DNA from 2 places in the Paenirhizobium cremeum genome. Region 1 is predicted to be linked to the other one. Evidence: riboswitches for the same ligand, from Rfam matches in the RefSeq annotation. Region 1 holds a riboswitch; the other holds the start of a gene.

Region 1 (4,351 bases):
CGGCCTGTTGCCGCTCAGGGAGCGGATAGGCATGAGCCACAAAAACGAGACATGAAGCACAATCGGGAAAGCTGGAGCGGGTGAAGGGAATCGAACCCTCGTATTCAGCTTGGGAAGCTGCTGCTCTACCATTGAGCTACACCCGCAACGGCCCGCACAGTTCCAACAGTTACAGCGTCATGTCAAGAGTGAAAGCCGCGGACGAGACGAACGCGCGGGGTGCCCTACAGATCATTTCCAAGGGAAGATATTAACCTCGGGCCGCCAAGATGCGCTTCGGATATTCTCTCTTTTCTGTTGCTACGGTTTCATCATGAATGCCTTGCGCCGGCTCATCGAGTCCCACGCCTTCGAATCCGCCATCACCGCGCTGGTCCTTGCCAATGCGCTGACACTCGGGCTTGAAACCTCGCCCGAACTGATGGCGCGTTTCGGTCATTTTCTGCATTGGGCGGATCAGTTCCTGCTCGGCCTTTTCGTGCTCGAACTCGTGGCAAAGCTTCTGGTCTATCGCCGGGATTTCTTTCGCGAGCCGTGGCGCATCTTCGATCTTGGCGTCATCGCCATTTCGATTGTCCCCGCGACGGAGAGCATTTCCATCCTGCGCGCGCTGAGGGTAATCCGGATCTTCCGGTTGATCTCCGCGGTTCCGTCGATGCGCAGGGTCGTGGGCGGGCTTTTTTCCGCCCTTCCCGGCATGGGATCGATCTTCCTGCTGCTCGGCCTCGTCTTCTATGTCTCGTCCGTCGCGGCCACAAAGCTGTTTGCTGCGGATTTTCCCGATCTCTTCGGCTCGATCGCCACCTCCGCCTTCACACTGTTTCAGGTGATGACACTCGAGGGATGGACGAGCGAGGTGGTTCGACCGGTCATGGCGCTGCACCCGCTTGCCTGGGTGTTCTTTATCCCGTTCATCGTCGCGACATCATTTACCGTGCTCAACCTGTTCATCGGCATTATCGTGTCCTCGATGCAGGCCGAACACGAGATCCCGACACAGCATGCGCAGGACAAGATGGCTGAAGAGCAAAGGCAGATCCTCGACGAGTTGCGGGCGCTTCGCCGCGAGGTGGCCATGATACGCGCCGAGGGACGGTCAACCCCGGCGGAAGTGCTTGGATAGCTTGAGGCCCTGGGCCTGATAGTTCGAACCGACGCCGGCGCCATAAAGGCCCTGCGGGTGTTCCTGCATGTGCTCATACACCAGTCGGCCGATCACCTGGCCATGTTCGAGGATGAAGGGCACTTCATGGCTGCGCACCTCGAGCACCGCCCGGCTGCCCGAACCGCCGGCCGCCGCATGACCGAAGCCGGGATCGAAGAAGCCGGCATAATGCACGCGGAATTCTCCCACCAGCGGATCATAGGGTGTCATCTCGGCCGCATAGAGCGGCGGGACATGAACCGCCTCGTTCGAAACGAGGATGTAGAATTCGTCCGGGTCGAGGATCAACTCGTTGCCGCCACGACTGTAGAGCGGTTCCCAGAAATCCAGAATGTCGTGTGCGTCCTTGCGGTCGACATCGATGACGGCGGTATGATGCTTACCGCGATAGCCGATCAATCCGTCGCTGCCCGAACCCCTTAGGTCGATGGAGAGCGCGATGCCACCGCCGGAAACGTTGGGAGCATCGCTCGCCACAAGGGTCTCGGCTGCGTGCAGGTCCAGCAGATCCTTCTCGTTGAGCAGGGCATGCCCGACGCGGAAGCGGATCTGGGAGAGGCGAGAGCCGCGCCGGACAATGATCGGGAACGTCCGCGGGCTGATTTCCAGATAAAGCTGTCCCCGGTAACCCGCAGGCACCTTGTCGAACTCCTGGGCATGATCGACCATCACGCGGGTAAAGATATCGAGCCGGCCGGTCGAGCTTTTCGGGTTCGCCGACGCCGAGATTTCTTCCGGCAGGTCGAGGCTTTCCATCAGGGGTACGATATAGACGCACCCAGTCTCGAGAACGGCTCCCTCACTCAGGTCGATCTCATGGAGCGTCAACCGTTCGAGCTTTTCGGCAACCGTATGGGCGCGACCCGGCATGAAGCTCGCACGCACACGCATGGCCTTTGAGCCTAGACGCAAATCGAGGCTCGCCGGCTGGATCTGGTCGTGGTCGAGCATGACCTCGCTCTTCAACCGGCCTTCTCCGAACAGTGCGCCGATGGCACGGTCGGCCAAAATCCCCGAATTCCTCATCATTCTGCCCATCCTTTTCGGAGCCGACAAAACCAAACTCAAGGAATTGACGCAAGCCCGAGATAGGCGTAATGCAGCCTTATCCCGTGGTGATTTGGCCGGTCGGCTTGCAGCCACGTTAAACAAATGGCTAAAGAGACCGGGGTGAAACCGGTCTGCTTCCTGCGACCGGTTTTTTTGTTTTGAAAGGCGCATGGCATGAGCAAGAACTGGCGTCCGGCAACACAGCTGGTGCATGGCGGAACCCTCCGTTCACAGTTCGGCGAAACCTCAGAGGCGATCTATCTCACCCAGGGCTTCGTCTACGAAACGGCGGAGGCGGCGGAAGCCCGCTTCAAGGGCGAGGATGACGGCTTCATCTATGCCCGCTACGGCAGCCCGACCAACGACATGTTCGAAAAGCGCATGTGCCTGCTCGAAGGCGCCGAGGAAGCCCGCGCCACCGCTTCCGGCATGGCCGCCGTCGCCGGCGCCATCCTCTGCCAGTTGAAGGCAGGCGACCATATCGTTGCCGCGCGCGCCCTGTTCGGGTCCTGCCGCTGGGTGGTCGAAACGCTCGCCCCCAAATACGGCATCGAATGCACGCTCGTCGACGGACGCTTCCTGGAAAACTGGGAAAAGGCGATCCGTCCCAATACCAAGGTCATGTTCCTCGAAAGCCCAACCAACCCGACGCTCGAAGTGGTCGACATTGCCGGGGTGGCAAAGCTTGCCAACCAGATCGGCGCGAAGGTCGTTGTCGACAACGTCTTTGCAACGCCGCTGTTCCAGAAGCCGCTCGAACTCGGCGCTCATGTCGTCGTCTATTCGGCGACCAAGCATATCGACGGACAGGGGCGCTGCCTCGGCGGCGTTGTACTTTCGAGCAAGGAATGGATCGAGGAGAACTTCCAGGACTATTTCCGCCACACCGGCCCGTCCATGTCGCCGTTCAACGCCTGGACGCTGCTGAAGGCCGTCGAGACGCTGCCGCTGCGTATCGGCCAGCAGGCCCGCAACGCTGCGCGCATCGCCGATTTCCTGGCCGAGCAGAAGCAGATCGCCAAGGTCATCTATCCGGGTCGGGCCGATCACCCGCAGGCCGATATCGTCGCCAAGCAGATGAAGGGTGGCTCGACGCTTGTCGCACTTGAACTCAAAGGCGGCAAGGCTGCCGCGTTCGCGCTCCAGAATGCCCTTGAGGTCGTGAAGATCTCCAACAATCTGGGCGACGCCAAGAGCCTGATTACCCATCCGGCCACCACTACCCACAAGAACCTGACCGAGGAGGCTCGTGCCGAACTCGGGATTTCCGGCGGCACCCTGCGTCTTTCCTGCGGCATCGAGGACACGGACGACCTTCTCGAAGATTTCGCCCGCGCGCTGAAGTCGGTACCCGCCTGAGGCATCAAGCCCGGCGGCCAAAAGGCCGCCGACGCGGCACTTCCGGGCGGTTCCAGCATATTCGCCCGGAACGGTTTCACCGCGCAACCATTAGCGTTAACGACGTTACCCAAGGCAGCCGGTAACCTTTCCGGCATTATTGAATTCCAGAGCCGGGCCGCTTGCTGTAAGCTATGGTAAGTGAGGCATTAAGAAGGTCTGGTGCATGTATCGCGCCCTGACACGAGATATAGAGGTCTGCGTCGAGCCATACTATCTGGAGGAGCAATCCGATCCGGATGACAGCCGCTATGTCTGGGGCTACCGGATCGTGATCGCCAATCATTCCAAGGTGCCTGTCCGGCTTACCCATCGCTATTGGCACATCACCGACCAGAACGGTCAGGTCGACGAGGTCAGCGGACCGGGCGTGATCGGCGAACAGCCGCGTCTGCGGCCCGGCGACACCTACGAGTATTCCTCGGGCTGCCCGCTGGACACTCCATCCGGCATGATGTTCGGCCACTATCGGATGGAAACGGACGACGGCGACGAATTCGACGTCGCCATCCCCGCCTTCTCGCTCGACGCACCGGGCATGCAGCGCATCCTTAACTGACCTCTGAACAGGCCGCAGAGCGGTCTCCTCAGGCGTCGCGAACCTCTTCCGCCTCATAGTGATACACTGTCGAGCAGAACTCGCAGGTGACGCTGATCTTGCCATCTTCAGAGCTGGAGGCGATCTCGTCTTCGGAAAATCCCTTCAGCACGCCTTTTACCTTTTCACGCGAACAACTG
Region 2 (4,351 bases), 630 kb from region 1:
AGGCTCACGGCCTGCAGCATGTGCATCAGCGCATGATCGGACCGCTCACCGCCGAGCCCGCCTGCAAGGATCAGGCTTTCGGCACCCCGCGCCAGCGCCTCGCCGATGGCGATCGCCCCGTCGGTCTCGGCCTTCTGCGCCGGATAGGGCATTTTCGGCACATCGGGGAAATCCCTGGACAGGTCTTCCGGCGAGGAATCGAAATCGCCCACCCAGAGTTCGGGCTTAAGGCCGAGCGCCGCCGCATGACGCATGCCGCCGTCGGCCGCGATCACCCGGCTTCCGGCGATCGCCGTCATCAGGCGTTCGGTTCCGGTGAGCGGCCCTCCGAGCAGGATGGTGAAGCTGTTTTTCCTCATGGCCCTGCCCATAGCGCATCTTTGCGTCAAAGGGAAAGCGCTTCGACAAGGCAGTCCGTCGACCGGCCCATTGCGAGGACTGCCCCTCACCCTGACCATCTCCCGCAAGCGGGGAGGGGGTGGCGACAGCCGGATGAGGGGCCGCGATCCACACGCAACGTCCACCAACGTCCACCTTGCACCGCAACTCCTCGCCCATTACCTTCCCGCCGACTAAAAACGGAAAGAAAACCATGCAATTCACCGGCACCGCCGACTACGTCGCCGACAAGGACCTCATGGTCGCCGTCAACGCGGCGATCGCGCTTGAGCGTCCGCTTCTCGTCAAGGGCGAACCCGGCACCGGCAAGACCGAGCTTGCCCGACAGGTGGCCGCGGCCCTCGGCCTCGACATGATCGAATGGAACGTCAAGTCGACCACCAAGGCGCAGCAGGGGCTCTACGAATACGATGCCGTCTCGCGCCTGCGCGACAGCCAGCTCGGCGACGAGCGCGTCAACGACGTGAAGAACTACATCCGCAAGGGCAAACTCTGGCAGGCCTTCGCCGCGGACACGAAGACCGTGCTCCTGATCGACGAGGTCGACAAGGCCGATATCGAGTTCCCGAACGACCTTTTGCAGGAACTCGACCGCATGGAATTCCATGTCTACGAGACCGGCGAGACCGTGAAGGCGAAGATCCGGCCGATCGTCATCATCACGTCGAACAACGAGAAGGAATTGCCGGACGCCTTCCTGCGCCGCTGCTTCTTCCACTATATCCGCTTTCCCGATGCAGATACGCTGGCACGGATCGTCGAGGTCCACTATCCCGGCCTGAAGCAGAACCTGATCCGCGCGGCACTCACCCAGTTCTACGAGATCCGCGAGACGCCGGGCCTGCGCAAGAAACCGTCGACCTCGGAGGCGCTCGACTGGATTCGCCTTCTGTTCGCCGAGGACGTCGATCCCGCCGACCTTCGCGTCGACCCGAAGCAGGCGCTGCCAAAGCTCCACGGCGCGCTCCTGAAGAACGAACAGGACGTCCATCTCTTCGAACGCCTCGCCTTCATGGCAAGACGGGAGGGACGATGACACGCGATGCTATGCCACACGGGACACCCAATGCATTCAAGGTTCTGATCTACGCCACCTGGCGCGATCGCCTTCTCGTTTTCGACGAACCGGACTTTCCCGAAATCGCGTTGCAGGTTCCGGGCGGCACTGTGGAGCATCCGGAAACCGTCGAACGCGCTGCCCTCAGGGAATTTGCCGAGGAAACCGGGCTCGAGCCGAAGGCACCGTTCCGGCTGATCGAGACATGCAACCACCGCTTCGAGCAAAAGGGATCGCTCATCACCCACCGGCGCTCCTATTTTCATGTGGCGCTGCCGGAAAAGCCTGCCGAAACATGGGTTCACTGGGAAACAATGCCTTTCGGCGGCGGCGAGCCGATCCGTTTCCGTTTCTTCTGGCTCGGGCTGGACGAGGCCCGTCAAAGGCTCGGATACGGCATGGCGGAAGCGCTTGCCTGTCTCGGCGGGGAGACGATGACACCCGCGCTGCACCGCGAAAACCTTTTCCGTTGATTCACGCCGCCGACAGGCGTAAAGGACTGGCCTCGTGGTGATTTGGCCGGCCGGCTTGCAGCCACGTTAAATAAGTCGCTAAAGGGCCGAGGCGAGTTCGAGAAACTTTCCGAGGACCGGTAGCGATATGGGAAGCTGCCGGTTTTTTTGTATGTGCGCGGTGCCGGGCCTGTCCGGACCGCCATGACACGGAAAGTCGAGTTCGAACATGCCGATCAAGATACCCGATACCCTGCCCGCCTTTGAGACCCTCGTGCATGAGGGCGTGCGGGTCATGACCGAAACGGCCGCTATCCGTCAGGATATCCGCCCGCTGCAGATCGGGCTGCTCAATCTCATGCCGAACAAGATCAAGACGGAGGTACAGTTTGCCCGTCTGATCGGTGCCTCGCCGCTACAGGTCGAACTAACCCTCGTGCGCATCGGCGGCCACAAGGCCAAGAACACGCCGGAGGAGCACCTTCTTTCCTTCTACCAGACCTGGGAGGAAGTGAAGGACCGCAAGTTCGACGGTTTCATCATCACCGGCGCGCCGGTCGAAACGCTGCCCTACGAGGAAGTCACATACTGGCCGGAGATGGAAAAGATCCTCGACTGGACGGAAACCAACGTCCATTCGACGATGAACGTCTGCTGGGGCGCAATGGCGGCGATCTATCACTTCCACGAGGTGCCGAAGCACACGCTGAAGGAAAAGGCCTTCGGCGTCTATCGCCACCGCAATCTTGCGCCCTCCTCCATCTACCTCAATGGTTTCTCGGATGATTTCCAGGTGCCGGTCTCCCGCTGGACCGAGGTCCGCCGCGAGGACATCAGCGTGGTCCCGGGACTGGAGATCCTGATGGAATCGGATGAAATGGGGGTCTGCCTCGTGCATGAGAAGCGCGGCAACCGGCTCTACATGTTCAACCACGTCGAATACGACTCGACCTCGCTCGGAGAAGAGTATTTCCGCGACGTCAATTCCGGCGTGCCGATCAAGATGCCGCACGACTATTTCCCGCACAACGATCCGGAGATCACCCCCTTGAACCGCTGGCGCGGCCATGCCCATCTGCTGTTCGGAAACTGGATCAACGAGATCTACCAGACGACACCCTACGATCTGGAAGTCATCGGCAGCGGCAAGGAGACCTGAGCCCATGGCGGGAACCGCCGAGATCCGTCCGCTCGCCAAAGCGGACGAGGCGGAATGGCGGCGCTTGTGGAAGGCCTATCTGGCCTTCTACGAGACCGAACTGCCCGAGGAAATCTATGCGACGACCTTCGCCCGGCTGACCGGTTCGGCACCGGGCGAATATCGCGGTCTCCTTGCGCTGGTCGACGGCCGCCCCGCCGGCCTTGCGCACTATCTCTTCCATCGTTCCTGCTGGCATATCGACAATGTGTGCTATCTTCAGGATCTCTATGCCGACCCTGAGGTCCGCGGCACCGGCATCGGCCGCGCGCTGATCGAGGCCGTCTACGAGAAGGCGAGAGCGGAAGGCTCGAAGGAGGTCTACTGGATGACGCAGGAATTCAACGCCACTGCGCGCCGGCTCTACGACCGGATCGCGGAAAAGACCCCCTTCCTCGTCTATCAGAAGAATTTCTGAGGCCCGATGTTCATCCCTTTCTTCCTGAAACTGAAGGAAGCGAGTATCCCGGTGACGCTACGGGAGTTCCTGGCGCTTCTCGAAGGCATGGAAGCAGGGCTTGCCGATTTCGACACGGAAGCCTTCTATTTCCTCGCCCGCACCGCGCTGGTGAAGGACGAAAGGCATATCGATCGCTTCGACCGCATCTTCTCCGAGATCTTTGGTGGACTGGAAACCGTCACGGGTGCCGATGGTGTGGAGACCGTGCCGATCCCCGAGGAATGGCTGCGCCGGCTGGCTGAAAAGCATCTCTCGGAAGAAGACAAGAAACTGGTCGAGGCTCTCGGCGGCTTCGACAAGCTGATGGAAACGCTGCGCCAGCGGCTTTCCGAGCAGAAGGGCCGCCATCAGGGCGGTTCCAAATGGATCGGCACCGCCGGCACCTCTCCCTTCGGCGCCTATGGCTACAATCCCGAAGGCATTCGCATTGGCCAGGATACATCGCGTCATCGTCGGGCGGTGAAGGTCTGGGACAAACGCGAATTCCGCAATCTCGACGACGGGGTTGAGCTGGGCACCCGCAACATCAAGGTAGCGCTGAGACGGCTCCGCCGGTTCATCCGCGAAGGTGCGGCCGATGAATTCGACCTTGCCGGCACCATCCGCTCCACCGCCGAACACGGCTATCTCGACGTGAAGACGCGGCCGGAACGGCGCAACACCGTCAAGCTATTGATGCTCTTCGATATCGGTGGCTCCATGGACGATCACATCCACACCGTCGAAGAACTCTTCTCCGCCGCCCGCTCCGAATTCCGGCACATGGACTACTTCTATTTCCACAA

The links. A riboswitch is a leader RNA that binds a small molecule or an ion and turns the genes downstream of it on or off. The one in region 1 is predicted to bind S-adenosylmethionine.
Region 2: it holds a riboswitch for S-adenosylmethionine, as region 1 does, so the genes downstream of both, metA (homoserine O-acetyltransferase MetA) here and ACLBKR_RS00680 (O-succinylhomoserine sulfhydrylase) in region 1, are expected to answer to the same signal.

The regions. Positions count from the first base shown of each region.
Region 1 is NZ_CP180217.1:134,024-138,374, reverse strand. Features, by position in the region: gene ACLBKR_RS00700 (MFS transporter) at 1-55, shown strand, start outside; tRNA gene ACLBKR_RS00695 (tRNA-Gly) at 73-146, opposite strand; gene ACLBKR_RS00690 (ion transporter) at 314-1,123, shown strand; gene ACLBKR_RS00685 (2'-deoxycytidine 5'-triphosphate deaminase) at 1,097-2,194, opposite strand; SAM riboswitch at 2,268-2,346, shown strand; gene ACLBKR_RS00680 (O-succinylhomoserine sulfhydrylase) at 2,390-3,574, shown strand; gene apaG (Co2+/Mg2+ efflux protein ApaG) at 3,780-4,172, shown strand; gene ACLBKR_RS00670 (Hsp33 family molecular chaperone) at 4,201-4,351, opposite strand, start outside.
Region 2 is NZ_CP180217.1:3,686,479-3,690,829, forward strand. Features, by position in the region: gene ACLBKR_RS17795 (thiamine diphosphokinase) at 1-359, opposite strand, end outside; gene ACLBKR_RS17800 (AAA family ATPase) at 593-1,435, shown strand; gene ACLBKR_RS17805 (NUDIX hydrolase) at 1,432-1,929, shown strand; SAM riboswitch at 1,954-2,031, shown strand; gene metA (homoserine O-acetyltransferase MetA) at 2,138-3,067, shown strand; gene ACLBKR_RS17815 (GNAT family N-acetyltransferase) at 3,072-3,524, shown strand; gene ACLBKR_RS17820 (vWA domain-containing protein) at 3,531-4,351, shown strand, end outside.